3 regions of the Streptomyces sp. NBC_00259 genome follow, and region 2 is predicted to be linked to each of the others. Evidence: riboswitches for the same ligand, from Rfam matches in the RefSeq annotation. Region 2 holds a riboswitch; each other region holds the start of a gene.
What was found. A riboswitch is a leader RNA that binds a small molecule or an ion and turns the genes downstream of it on or off. The one in region 2 is predicted to bind cyclic di-AMP.
Positions count from the first base shown of each region.

Region 1 (3,267 bases), 1.1 Mb from region 2:
CGAGACCGTCTGAGCCCACTGAATTCACGGCGGAGCCGCGGCACCTGAAATTCCGGGTGCCGCGGCTCCGCCGTTTATACGCGCGCCTTACGCGCGCCTTTTCGGGGGCAGCACGAAACCAGCCCCTGGAATTGCTCTCGCTCTTTGTATACGGCGTCATCGTTAAAGGCGGCCGCCCGCCGTGTTTACGGAATGTTGCGAGGACCTCACACCGGCGGGAATCCGCAGCCGGTGCGCACCGGTCGTCCGTTCGGCGTGCAGGGCGGTGAGGGCCCGCGCCCGCTCCGCGTCACCGCGCGCCACCGCGTCGACGATCGCGCCGTGCTCGGCCCAGGCCTCCACGGGCCGGGCGGGCAGCTCGACCGCGTACATCCAGGCGATCTTGTGGCGGAGCTGCGTGAGCAGGGCGGTGAGCCCCGGGCTTCCGCAGGCCTGCGCGAGCGTCTCGTGGAACCATGCGCCGAGCGAGCGGAGATCATCGCCCTGCCCCCGCCGCGCCCGGTCCTGGCCGAGCCTGACCAGGCCACGCAGCACCTTGAGATGGGCCTCCGAACGCCGCTGGGCGGCCCGCGCGGCGCCGAGCGGCTCCAGCAGCAGCCTGATCTCCAGCAGATCGGCGGCCTCCTGCTCGGTGGGCTCGGCGACACACGCGCCGGCGTGCCTGCGGGTGACGACGAAGCCCTCCGACTCCAGGGTGCGCAGTGCCTCGCGGACCGGGACGCGCGAGACGCCGTAGCGGCGCGCCAACTGCTCCTCGGTGAGCCGGCTGCCGCGCTCGAAGGCACCGGAGACGATGTCGTCGCGGATCGCCGTGCACACCGAGCGGGCGGGAATGCGCATACCGAACCTCCGCTTTAATCGCCGCGAAACCCAGTCGAGCGACGCCTGTTCCGTGACTCTATTCCAGGTGGCGTGATTTTCCGAAGGCCCGGAGGAATCCGCGGATATCTTTTGGCCGGAATACGCCGAAGGCCCCGGCTCGGAGGAACCGAACCGGGGCCTTGACGGAAGCGGAAGGTCAGACCGCGACGCCGTGCGCACGCAGATAGGCGATCGGGTCGATGTCCGAGCCGTAGTCGGCGCCGGTCCTGGCCTCGAAGTGGAGGTGCGGGCCGGACGAGTTGCCGGTCGACCCGGAGCGGCCGATCTGCTGACCCGGGGTGACGCTCTGGCCGACCGAGACGCTGATCGAGGAGAGGTGACCGTACTGGGTGTACGTGCCGTCGTGCATCCGGATGACGACGTTGTTGCCGTACGCGCCACCCCAGCCGGCCTCGACGACCGTGCCCATGCCGACGGCGACGACCTTGGTGCCGGAGGCGGCGTGGAAGTCGATCCCGGTGTGGCTGCCGGAGGACCACTGTCCGCCGCCGGCGTGGTAGCTGGTGCTGACGTAGGAGCCGGCGACCGGGAGCGTGTAGGTCAGCAGGCGCTTGCGCTCGGCCTCGCGGGCGGCGCGCTCACGGGCCTCGCGGGCCTCCTTGACGCGGACCTCCGCCTTGCGCTTGGCCTCGGCCTCGGCCCGCGCCTGCTCGGCGGCCAGGGCGGCCTCCTGCTGCTGGGCGTCGGCCTGGGCGCCGATCTGGTCGGCGAGCGAGTCACTGGCGACGATGGCCTGGGTCAGGCCGGTGTCCTCCACGGGGCGGATGTCCGCCTCGGCGGCGAGCGCCGGGGAGGCGAGGGTGCCGATGACGCCGGTGGTCGCGATGGCGGCGACGGAGGCGACGCCCGCGCTCCTGCGCGACAGACGGCTCGGACCACGATGCTTCCCGGTGGCACGGGTGAACGCCATGTAGTGGCTGATCCTTTCCTTCCTTCTCGCCTACCGGGTTAGCTGACGGGTTCGGAGCAGGAAGGTCTCCTACGGGCCCCTCCGCACGGGTGCGAAGGCGTCCGATTCACCCCAGGGGGACATGTGGGTCCCCGGCTCCCCAGGCTCACGCCCGACGGGGACTCGGCGATGGCTGTCCGATGCCGCGGGTGCGGCGAGTGCAACTTGCGGACAGCGCAGAAGACGCTAAGCCGATCTTCGCGCAATCACCAAACAGACACCGGTATTTGTAGTGCACGCCACAGGGCAGACACATCTCCTCCCCAACAAAACGGACATACGAGAAGGCCCCGTTGGCGGGGCCAACGGGGCCTTCTGCGGTCCAACCCGGCGTCCGGGGGATGTCCGGCCGGACGCCGGGCGAGGCCCGGTGGATGTCCGGTCGGCGTCCGGAACGGTCAATCAGCCAGTGACAACGGTCACTTCACCGATGCCGAGGGCCCGGACGGGCTCCTCGATCAGCGCGGCGTCCCCGACGAGGACGGTGACGAGCCGGTCCACCGGGAAGGCGTTGACGGCCGCGGCGGTCGCCTCGACCGTGCCGGTCTCGGCCAGCCGCGCGTACATCTGGGCCTGGAAGTCGTCCGGGAGGTCCTGCTCGACCTGGTCGGCCAGCGTGCCCGCCACGGACGCCGCCGTCTCGTACTTCAGCGGGGCCACACCCACCAGGTTCTGCACGGCCACATCGCGCTCCGCGTCGGTCAGACCCTCCGCGGCGAGGGTGCGCAGCACCTTCCAGAGGTCGTCGAGCGCGGGGCCGGTGTTCGGGGTGTCGACCGAGCCGCTGATCGCGAGCATCGACGCACCGGTGGCCCCGCCCGGGGACGAGGGCGCGGCGGAGCGCAGCACCTGCCCGAAGGCCCGCACACCGTACGTGTAGCCCTTCTCCTCGCGCAGGACGCGGTCCAGACGGGAGGTGAGCGTGCCGCCGAGGCAGTACGTGCCGAGGACCTGGGCCGCCCAGACCCGGTCGTGCCGGTCGGGGCCGATCCGGCCGATCAGCAGTTGCGTCTGGACCGCGCCGGGGCGGTCGACGATGACGACCCGGCCCCTGTCGTCGGCGGTGATCGGCGGCATCGGACGGCTCTCGGCCGTGTCACCGGTCCAGCCGCCGAGCGTGTCGGCCAGCACGGCGTCCACATCGACACCCGCGAGGTCGCCGACGATCACGGCGGTGGCCGTGGCGGGCCGGACGTGCGCCTCGTAGAAGGCCCGTACGGCCGCGGAGTCGATGCGCTCCACGGTCTCCTCCGAGCCCTGGCGGGGCCGGGACATCCGGGAGGAGGCGGGGAACAGCTGCCTGGAGAGTTCCTTGGCGGCGCGGCGGGCCGGATTGGCCGTCTCGTGCGGGATCTCGTCCAGCCGGTTCCGTACGAGCCGCTCGACCTCGCTGTCGGCGAACAGCGGGGCGCGCAGCGCCTCGGCGAGCAGACCGA
Region 1 is NZ_CP108080.1:5,907,915-5,911,181, reverse strand. Features, by position in the region: gene OG766_RS26760 (HPr family phosphocarrier protein) at 1-13, shown strand, start outside; gene OG766_RS26755 (GntR family transcriptional regulator) at 163-840, opposite strand; gene OG766_RS26750 (M23 family metallopeptidase) at 1,019-1,792, opposite strand; cyclic di-AMP (ydaO/yuaA leader) riboswitch at 1,806-1,970, opposite strand; gene OG766_RS26745 (M16 family metallopeptidase) at 2,234-3,267, opposite strand, start outside.
Region 1: another riboswitch for cyclic di-AMP. It lies ahead of OG766_RS26750 (M23 family metallopeptidase); the one in region 2 lies ahead of OG766_RS31575 (M23 family metallopeptidase).

Region 2 (3,267 bases):
TGGAGAGGATCCCCGCCTCCGCGTAGAGACGTGCCCGCAGCGAAGGAACTCAGAGCGGAAGCAGGTCCGGGCGCTTGGGCTCCACATGGTCGCCGGACGATTCGCCCCGGAGCCGACGGCCGATCCACGGCACGAGGTACTCGCGCGCCCATTGGATGTCGTCGCGGCGGACTTCGAGCGTGCCGCGCGGCGGCAGCGGCGGCCACGGCTGGTCCGGGTCCGCGGGCACGTCCACGCCGAGCACCTGGGCGGCGCGCAGTGCCACACGCGTGTGGCCCTCGGCCGAGAGATGCAGCCGGTCGTCGTCCCAGGCACGTCTGTCCTGGACGGACTTGAGCGACCAGAGGTCGAGGACGGGGCAGTCGTAGCGGTCGGCGATGGCGCGGACGTGCGCGGTGTACGTGGCGATCTTGCCGCGCAGATGGCGCAGGACGGGCACGTCGCGGGTGTCGAACCCGGTCGTCACCATGACGGTGCCGACGGAGGTGGCGAGTTCGGCGACCGCCCGTTCGAAGCGCTCCGCGACGTCGTCGGGGTCGGTGCCGGGCCGGATGATGTCGTTGCCGCCCGCGCAGAACGTCACCAGGTCGGGGGCGAGTTCCTTCGCGCGCGGGACCTGTTCCTCGACGATCTGGTCCAGGAGCCTGCCGCGTACGGCGAGATTGGCGTAGCGGAAGGTGTGTTCCGGTACGCGGTCGTCCAGCAGGACCGCGAGGCGGTCCGCCCATCCGACGAACTGTCCGCCGGGTCCCGCGTCTCCGACCCCCTCGGTGAAGCTGTCACCGATCGCCGCGTACGACCCGAATGAGCCCTTTGTTCTTGATCGCGAATCGTCTGCCACGTCGAGCCATCTTTCCCGGTGAGAAGTGACCTACGCCACCGTAGGGAGGGGTTGACGGGGCGTGATATAGACCACCAGGTCAGTTTTCGGCAAAGCGGGAATAGGCGGAGACCCGCGAAAACGCGGGCGTCCGCCGGCCCCTGCGCGGGGCCGACGGACGGAGTCGCGCGGCGTCAGGTTCGGGACGCCGTGTCAGGTGCGTCAGATCGAGACACCGTGCTGGCGCAGGTAGGCCAGCGGGTCGATGTCCGAGCCGTAGCTCGGGCTCGTCCGGATCTCGAAGTGCAGGTGCGGGCCGGAGGAGTTGCCGGTGGAGCCGGACAGCCCGATCTGCTGGCCGCCGGTGACACCGTCGCCGGACGCGACGGAGAGCTGCGAGAGATGGGCGTACTGCGAGTACGTTCCGTCGCCGTGCTTGATGACGACCTCGTTGCCGTACGCACCGCTCCAGCCGGCCGAGACGACGGTGCCCGGGCCGACCGACTTCACGGACGTCCCCGTGGAGGCGACGAAGTCGACACCGGTGTGGTAGCCGCTGGACCACATGGCACCGGCGGTCTTGTACGCGGTGCCGATGCCACTGGTGACCGGGGCGAAGAAGCCCGAGGGCGCGGGGGCCTGGGCAGCGGCCGGAGCGGCCGCGGCACCGGCGGCGCGGTCGGCGGTGCGGGAGGCACGCTCGACGGAAGCGGACGACTTCTCGGCCTTCACGGCCTTCTGGGCCTTCTCCGCCTTCTCGGCCTTGGCGGCGGCCTTGTCGGCGGGCGCCTTCTTGGCCGGGGCCGCGGCCTTCCGCTCGGGCTTCGGCTGGGCCTTCGCCTCACCCTGGGCCGTCGCCTTGCCGCCGAGGACGAGCTTCAGACCCGGGTGGATCAGCGAGGGGTCCGTACCGACGGCGGCGCGGTTGTCGGCGTACAGCTTCTTCCAGCCGCCGCTGACGTTGTGCTCATCGGCGATCTTGGAGAGGTAGTCACCGGCCACGACCGTGTACGGCTTCGGCGCCTTGGGAGCCTGCGGCGCCTGCGGGGTGACGGCCTTGTGAGCGACCGAGGCGACCCGCTCGGGGGCTGCGACGGGCGCGGACTTCTCGGCGGCGTGCGCACCGGCGGCACCCATGAGCGGGAGTGCGATGGCGGCCCCGCCCGTTCCTGCGGCGACGAATCCGCGCGTGAACGGGCTGGTCCTCGGACGGCGATGCTTACCCTTACCGGGCATGGCGAATTCCTCTCCGCCGCCTGCGAGGTGAGCTGTCGGGTTCGGGCTGGAGCTGCCCGGCCGCGCGACTCGCGCGACTTCACCCCAAGCCGTCCGGGGCTCCGGACGGCGTACTACCTGGGTCCCCCGCTCCTGCCACACGTGGGTGGGTGCGATATTCCGGACGGCGGCAGGATTGGGCGTTCCGACCGGATTGCGGTGACCGTAAGCGAGCCGGGTCGAAGTGAACAAGCCGTCTATTCCCCCCGGGAATCCCCCTACCGGATATCAGCGCACATTTCCCGGTCACGCTGCGTGGATTACGGATCTTCGATTTCCCAGGGGACAAGGGGGTCCGGCCGCGGTGCACCACCACAGAACGTCACGGATATGATCCCGCTCACGGGCGGATCCCCATCCCCTATTCAACCGGGGCGCGTTATACAAAAACGCCCAATCCGGACACATCGCTCATTAGCGACGGAATGCATCCAATGGCGCGAGTGGCCGCGAAAAGGCGAGCCCTTTCCGTGTGCGGAACCAATTCCGAACAACAGGTGAATTCAGCAATTCGACCGCCGCTCCCCGGAACTCGCCACGGCGCAGGCCGAGTTGCCCTCGAACCCGGTCGAGGACCTCCGCCCGGCGTCCCGCCAGGCCCGGCGCCACCGTCAGACGGCCCGGCGTTCCGCCGGGCCCGGCGCGATGGTCAGGCCCGGCGGCGCAGGCGGAGGACCATCGCGTCGAGGTCACCCCTCAGGCCGGTGGAGAAGCCGTGATGGAGGAGGACGGCGCCCCGGTGGAGGCGGCCGGTGTCCAGGCACTCGTACTCCGCCGACGGGTCGAGCCCGCGCAGCCGGAGCCGCGGCGGAAGCTCTCCGTGGTGCTGGGACTGCAGCCAGGCCAGTACGACGGCCTCGTCCCCGCGCAGATACTGCACCGCGCTCAGCCCGCCCGCCGGCGGCCGCAGCCGGTACAGCTCGCCGTGCTGGACGACCGGTCTGATCTTCTTGTAGAGCTCCACCCAGTCACGCGCCTCGGTCAGCTCGTCCTCGCTCCATGCGGTGAGGTCGCCGCCGATGCCGAGCACCCCGGCCATGGCGCTCACGAACCGGAAGCGCAGGGTGCTGACCCTTCCGTTGAGCTGGACGTTCGGGCTGTCCGTGACCCATGCGGCCATCACTCTCGCCGGGTGCAGCTGCCCGAAGCCGTGCTGGATGGCGAGCCGGTCC
Region 2 is NZ_CP108080.1:7,038,407-7,041,673, reverse strand. Features, by position in the region: gene OG766_RS31585 (STM4011 family radical SAM protein) at 1-26, shown strand, start outside; gene OG766_RS31580 (SGNH/GDSL hydrolase family protein) at 50-841, opposite strand; gene OG766_RS31575 (M23 family metallopeptidase) at 1,043-2,056, opposite strand; cyclic di-AMP (ydaO/yuaA leader) riboswitch at 2,061-2,214, opposite strand; gene OG766_RS31570 (alpha-galactosidase) at 2,745-3,267, opposite strand, start outside.

Region 3 (3,267 bases), 6.1 Mb from region 2:
GGAGGGATCACCCCGCGGTAGGCGTGCCACCAGCCCGTGCCCCCGCCGTCCGCCGTGCCCGCCAGCGTCCCCAGCAGCTCCCGCAGCCGCGGATCGGCCACCCCGTAGGCGTCGAGCAACCGGGCCACATCGGCGGGCTTCACCCCGCTCGCACCGGTCTCGATGCGGCTCACCTTCGACTGGTGCCAACCCGCCAGGCGTGCCGCCTCCCGGCTGGTGAGGCCCGCGTCCAGCCGCAGGCCGCGCAGTTCCTCACCGAGCTTGCGGCGGCGCACCGCGGGACCGTGCCGCATTCCGTCCCCTCCTCCGTTCCTCCTTCGGTCGTCGAGTGACCGGCGTACGACCGGCGCGTGAGCGGCCGGCGCAGCGCAAGTCTGCGCCCAAATACGTTCTCGCGTCGCAGAGTTCACCGCTTTGAGCGACAGATATATGCATATCAAGGTGGATCGGCACCAACAGGGGCGGCACAGTGGCACTCTGACGGCTAGCGCACACTCTGGCGCACAGCGCAGTCCGAGGCTGTTCCGGCACCGCATCCGCTGCGTGCCGCGCTCCCGCAGCCCCGGTGGGAAAGGGACAGCTCGCCATGGCCGACCATCAGGAAGCCTCCATCACCCTGCCGAGCGATCCCGCCTCGGTCCCCGCCGCGCGGAGATACGTCTCCGAGGTCCTCACCGAGTGGGGGCTGCCGAGGGAGGACGACGCGGCCGACACGGTCCGTCTCATCGTCTCCGAACTGGCCACCAACGCCGTTCAGCACACCTTCGGACAGTCACCCACCTTCACGGTCGACGTCCGTCTCGAGCGCGACGAACAGCTGTGCGTCGGTGTGACCGACAGCCATCCGCGCTGGCCGCAGCGGCTGCCCGCGGCGGTGCAGCAGGACAACGGCCGCGGCATGGTGATCATCCGCTGGCTCGCCGCCGAGTGCGGGGGCAGGCTGCACGTCAGCCCTACCCCGGAAGGCGGCAAGACCGTCTGGATCGCCATGCCCTGGAGCCCCGCGCCGGCCGTCGTCCGCACCGAGCGCGGGGCGGTCCCGTCGGGCGGGCTCCCCGGCGACCCCGCTCCACAGGGGCACCGGCCCTGAGCCCTCCACGGCATCCCGCCGTTGCGTACGCGTACGGACGCCTGCGGACGCGTACCGGCCGCGCCGTGGAGGGCCGTGACCGCTCCTCTCGTCCCTCGGGGCCCCGGACGGTGCCGGGGCCCGGACAACTCAGCGCACGCGCCCGTAGCGCACGCTCTTGGACCAGATCTTGCTCAGCTTCACCACGGAACCGGTCTTCGGCGAGTGCCAGATCCTGCCGCCTCCCGCGTAGATGCCGACGTGGTACACGTATCCGCGGGCCTGGAAGAAGACCAGGTCACCGCGCTGCCGTTGGGAAGCGCGGATATGACGGGTCCGGTTGTACTGCTGCTGGGCCGTGCGCGGCAGCTTCTTGCCGGCCTTCTTGTACGCGTAGAGCGTCAGTCCCGAACAGTCGAAGCGATGCGGCCCCGTGGCCCCGTAGCGGTACGGAGAGCCCTTCTTCGACGCGGCCACGTTGAGTGCCTTCGTCGCGTGTGCCGCGGTGGCATGGGCCTCGGGCGCGCCGCCCGGCAGGACCAGCGAGCCGCCGACGGCCGCGATCGTGAGTGCCGAGACGGCACCCGTCCGGGACAACAGGGACGGGAGATGTGTCTGCGCAGACATGCGCAACCCTTCGTCAGCCGCCTGTGAAGGATGACCTGTCGGGTTCGGACCGGCGAAGACGCCCGGCCGCGTACGCGGCTTCACCCCAAGGACCGGCCATGATGTGCGGCCGGCCCGTACTGCTCGGGTCCTCCACTCCTGCCGAAGCCCTCATGTCGACCAGGCATCCGGTGCGGCGGCAGGACTCGGCGTCCGCCCGGACCGCCCCGCCGCGGTGGCGGGGGCTTGTCGTCCCAGGGATCTTGACCCACGAACTGCCGGATTTCCTCTTAGAAACGGCGTTTTGTGAGGCTCCTCACCAATGACCTATTCGAGTGGACAGAGCCGTTTGGCGGACAGTGCGTCGCCCGGTGACGAGCGCTGTACCAGCGTCGGAACGGGCCGTTGCGCCAGTCGGCTCAGCCCACGGCGCAACTTGCCCGGTGCATATCGTGCAGCCGCGACTGGTCCGGATGGGCGACACCCACTCGTACGCCTCCGGCGTGCCGCGAGGTGCGCGGTGGCCGTCGGGCGGCGGACCGTCAACTCGGCGACTCCGGAGGTACGGTGATTCTCGACGCCCTGCGCTCCCCGTCCAACACCCGCAGCGCACGGGCCAATGTCGGTGCGTGCAGCTCGCTCTCACCGCGCATGTGCATGACCGTCAGCGCGTCCCGGAGCGCCGTGGCCCGTACGACGAGCGCCTGGGCGGCACGAAGCGCGCCGTAGGTGTGCGTGCCACGCGCCGGGTTGATCCTTCCCAGCTGATCGACGACTTCGAGATAGCTGTCGATGAACTCACTTTCGGCACGCGTCAGTGCGGGGAGCGGCGGCAGTTCGGGCACCACGGCCGGTTCACCGGCCGTGGAGGGAAGTCGCGGACGTCTTCCGGTTCTTGACGATGTGATCGATCAGCCCGTATTCCTTGGCGCCCGGGGCGTCGAAGACCTTGTCACGCTCGATGTCCTCGGCGATGCGCTCGGCGCTCCGACCGGTGTGGCGTACGAGCACGGCGGCCATCAGCTCCCGCAGCCGCAGCAACTCCTGAGCCTGGAGATCGAGATCGGTCGGCTGTCCCTGCACCGGCTCCGCCAGGGAAGGCTGCTGGACGACGATCCGGGCACCGGGCAGGGCGATCCGCTTGCCGGGGGCGCCTGCCGCCAGCAGCACCGCGGCCGTCGAGGCGGCCCGGCCCAGACAGGTCGTGGCGATGTCGCAGGTCACCACCTGCATCGTGTCGTAAATGGCGGTCATCGCGCTGAGGGAACCGCCGGGGGAGTTGATGTAGAGCGCGATGTCCTGGTCCGGGGCGGCGTACTCGAGGTGCAGGAGCTGCGCGATGACGTCGTTGGCCGAGGTGTCGTCGACCGGTGCGCCGAGGAACACGATCCGCTCGGCGAGGAGCTTCGCGTACGGATCGAGGGTGCGGAGCCCTGCGCTGGTGCGCTCCGTGAACTCCGGCAGGACATGGCGGGCGGACGGGTGGTTCATGGCGTACCACTCCTCATGCGGCCGCGACGGTGCGGCGGCGTCTGTGGGCAGCGTCTGGCGGCTTGCGTGTCTGTAAAAAATGTACAGGACGTACAGGCCGT
Region 3 is NZ_CP108080.1:982,405-985,671, reverse strand. Features, by position in the region: gene OG766_RS04345 (helix-turn-helix domain-containing protein) at 1-293, opposite strand, end outside; gene OG766_RS04340 (ATP-binding protein) at 587-1,090, shown strand; gene OG766_RS04335 (C40 family peptidase) at 1,220-1,696, opposite strand; cyclic di-AMP (ydaO/yuaA leader) riboswitch at 1,700-1,872, opposite strand; gene OG766_RS04330 (hypothetical protein) at 2,218-2,523, opposite strand; gene OG766_RS04325 (ATP-dependent Clp protease proteolytic subunit) at 2,531-3,166, opposite strand.
Region 3: another riboswitch for cyclic di-AMP. It lies ahead of OG766_RS04335 (C40 family peptidase); the one in region 2 lies ahead of OG766_RS31575 (M23 family metallopeptidase).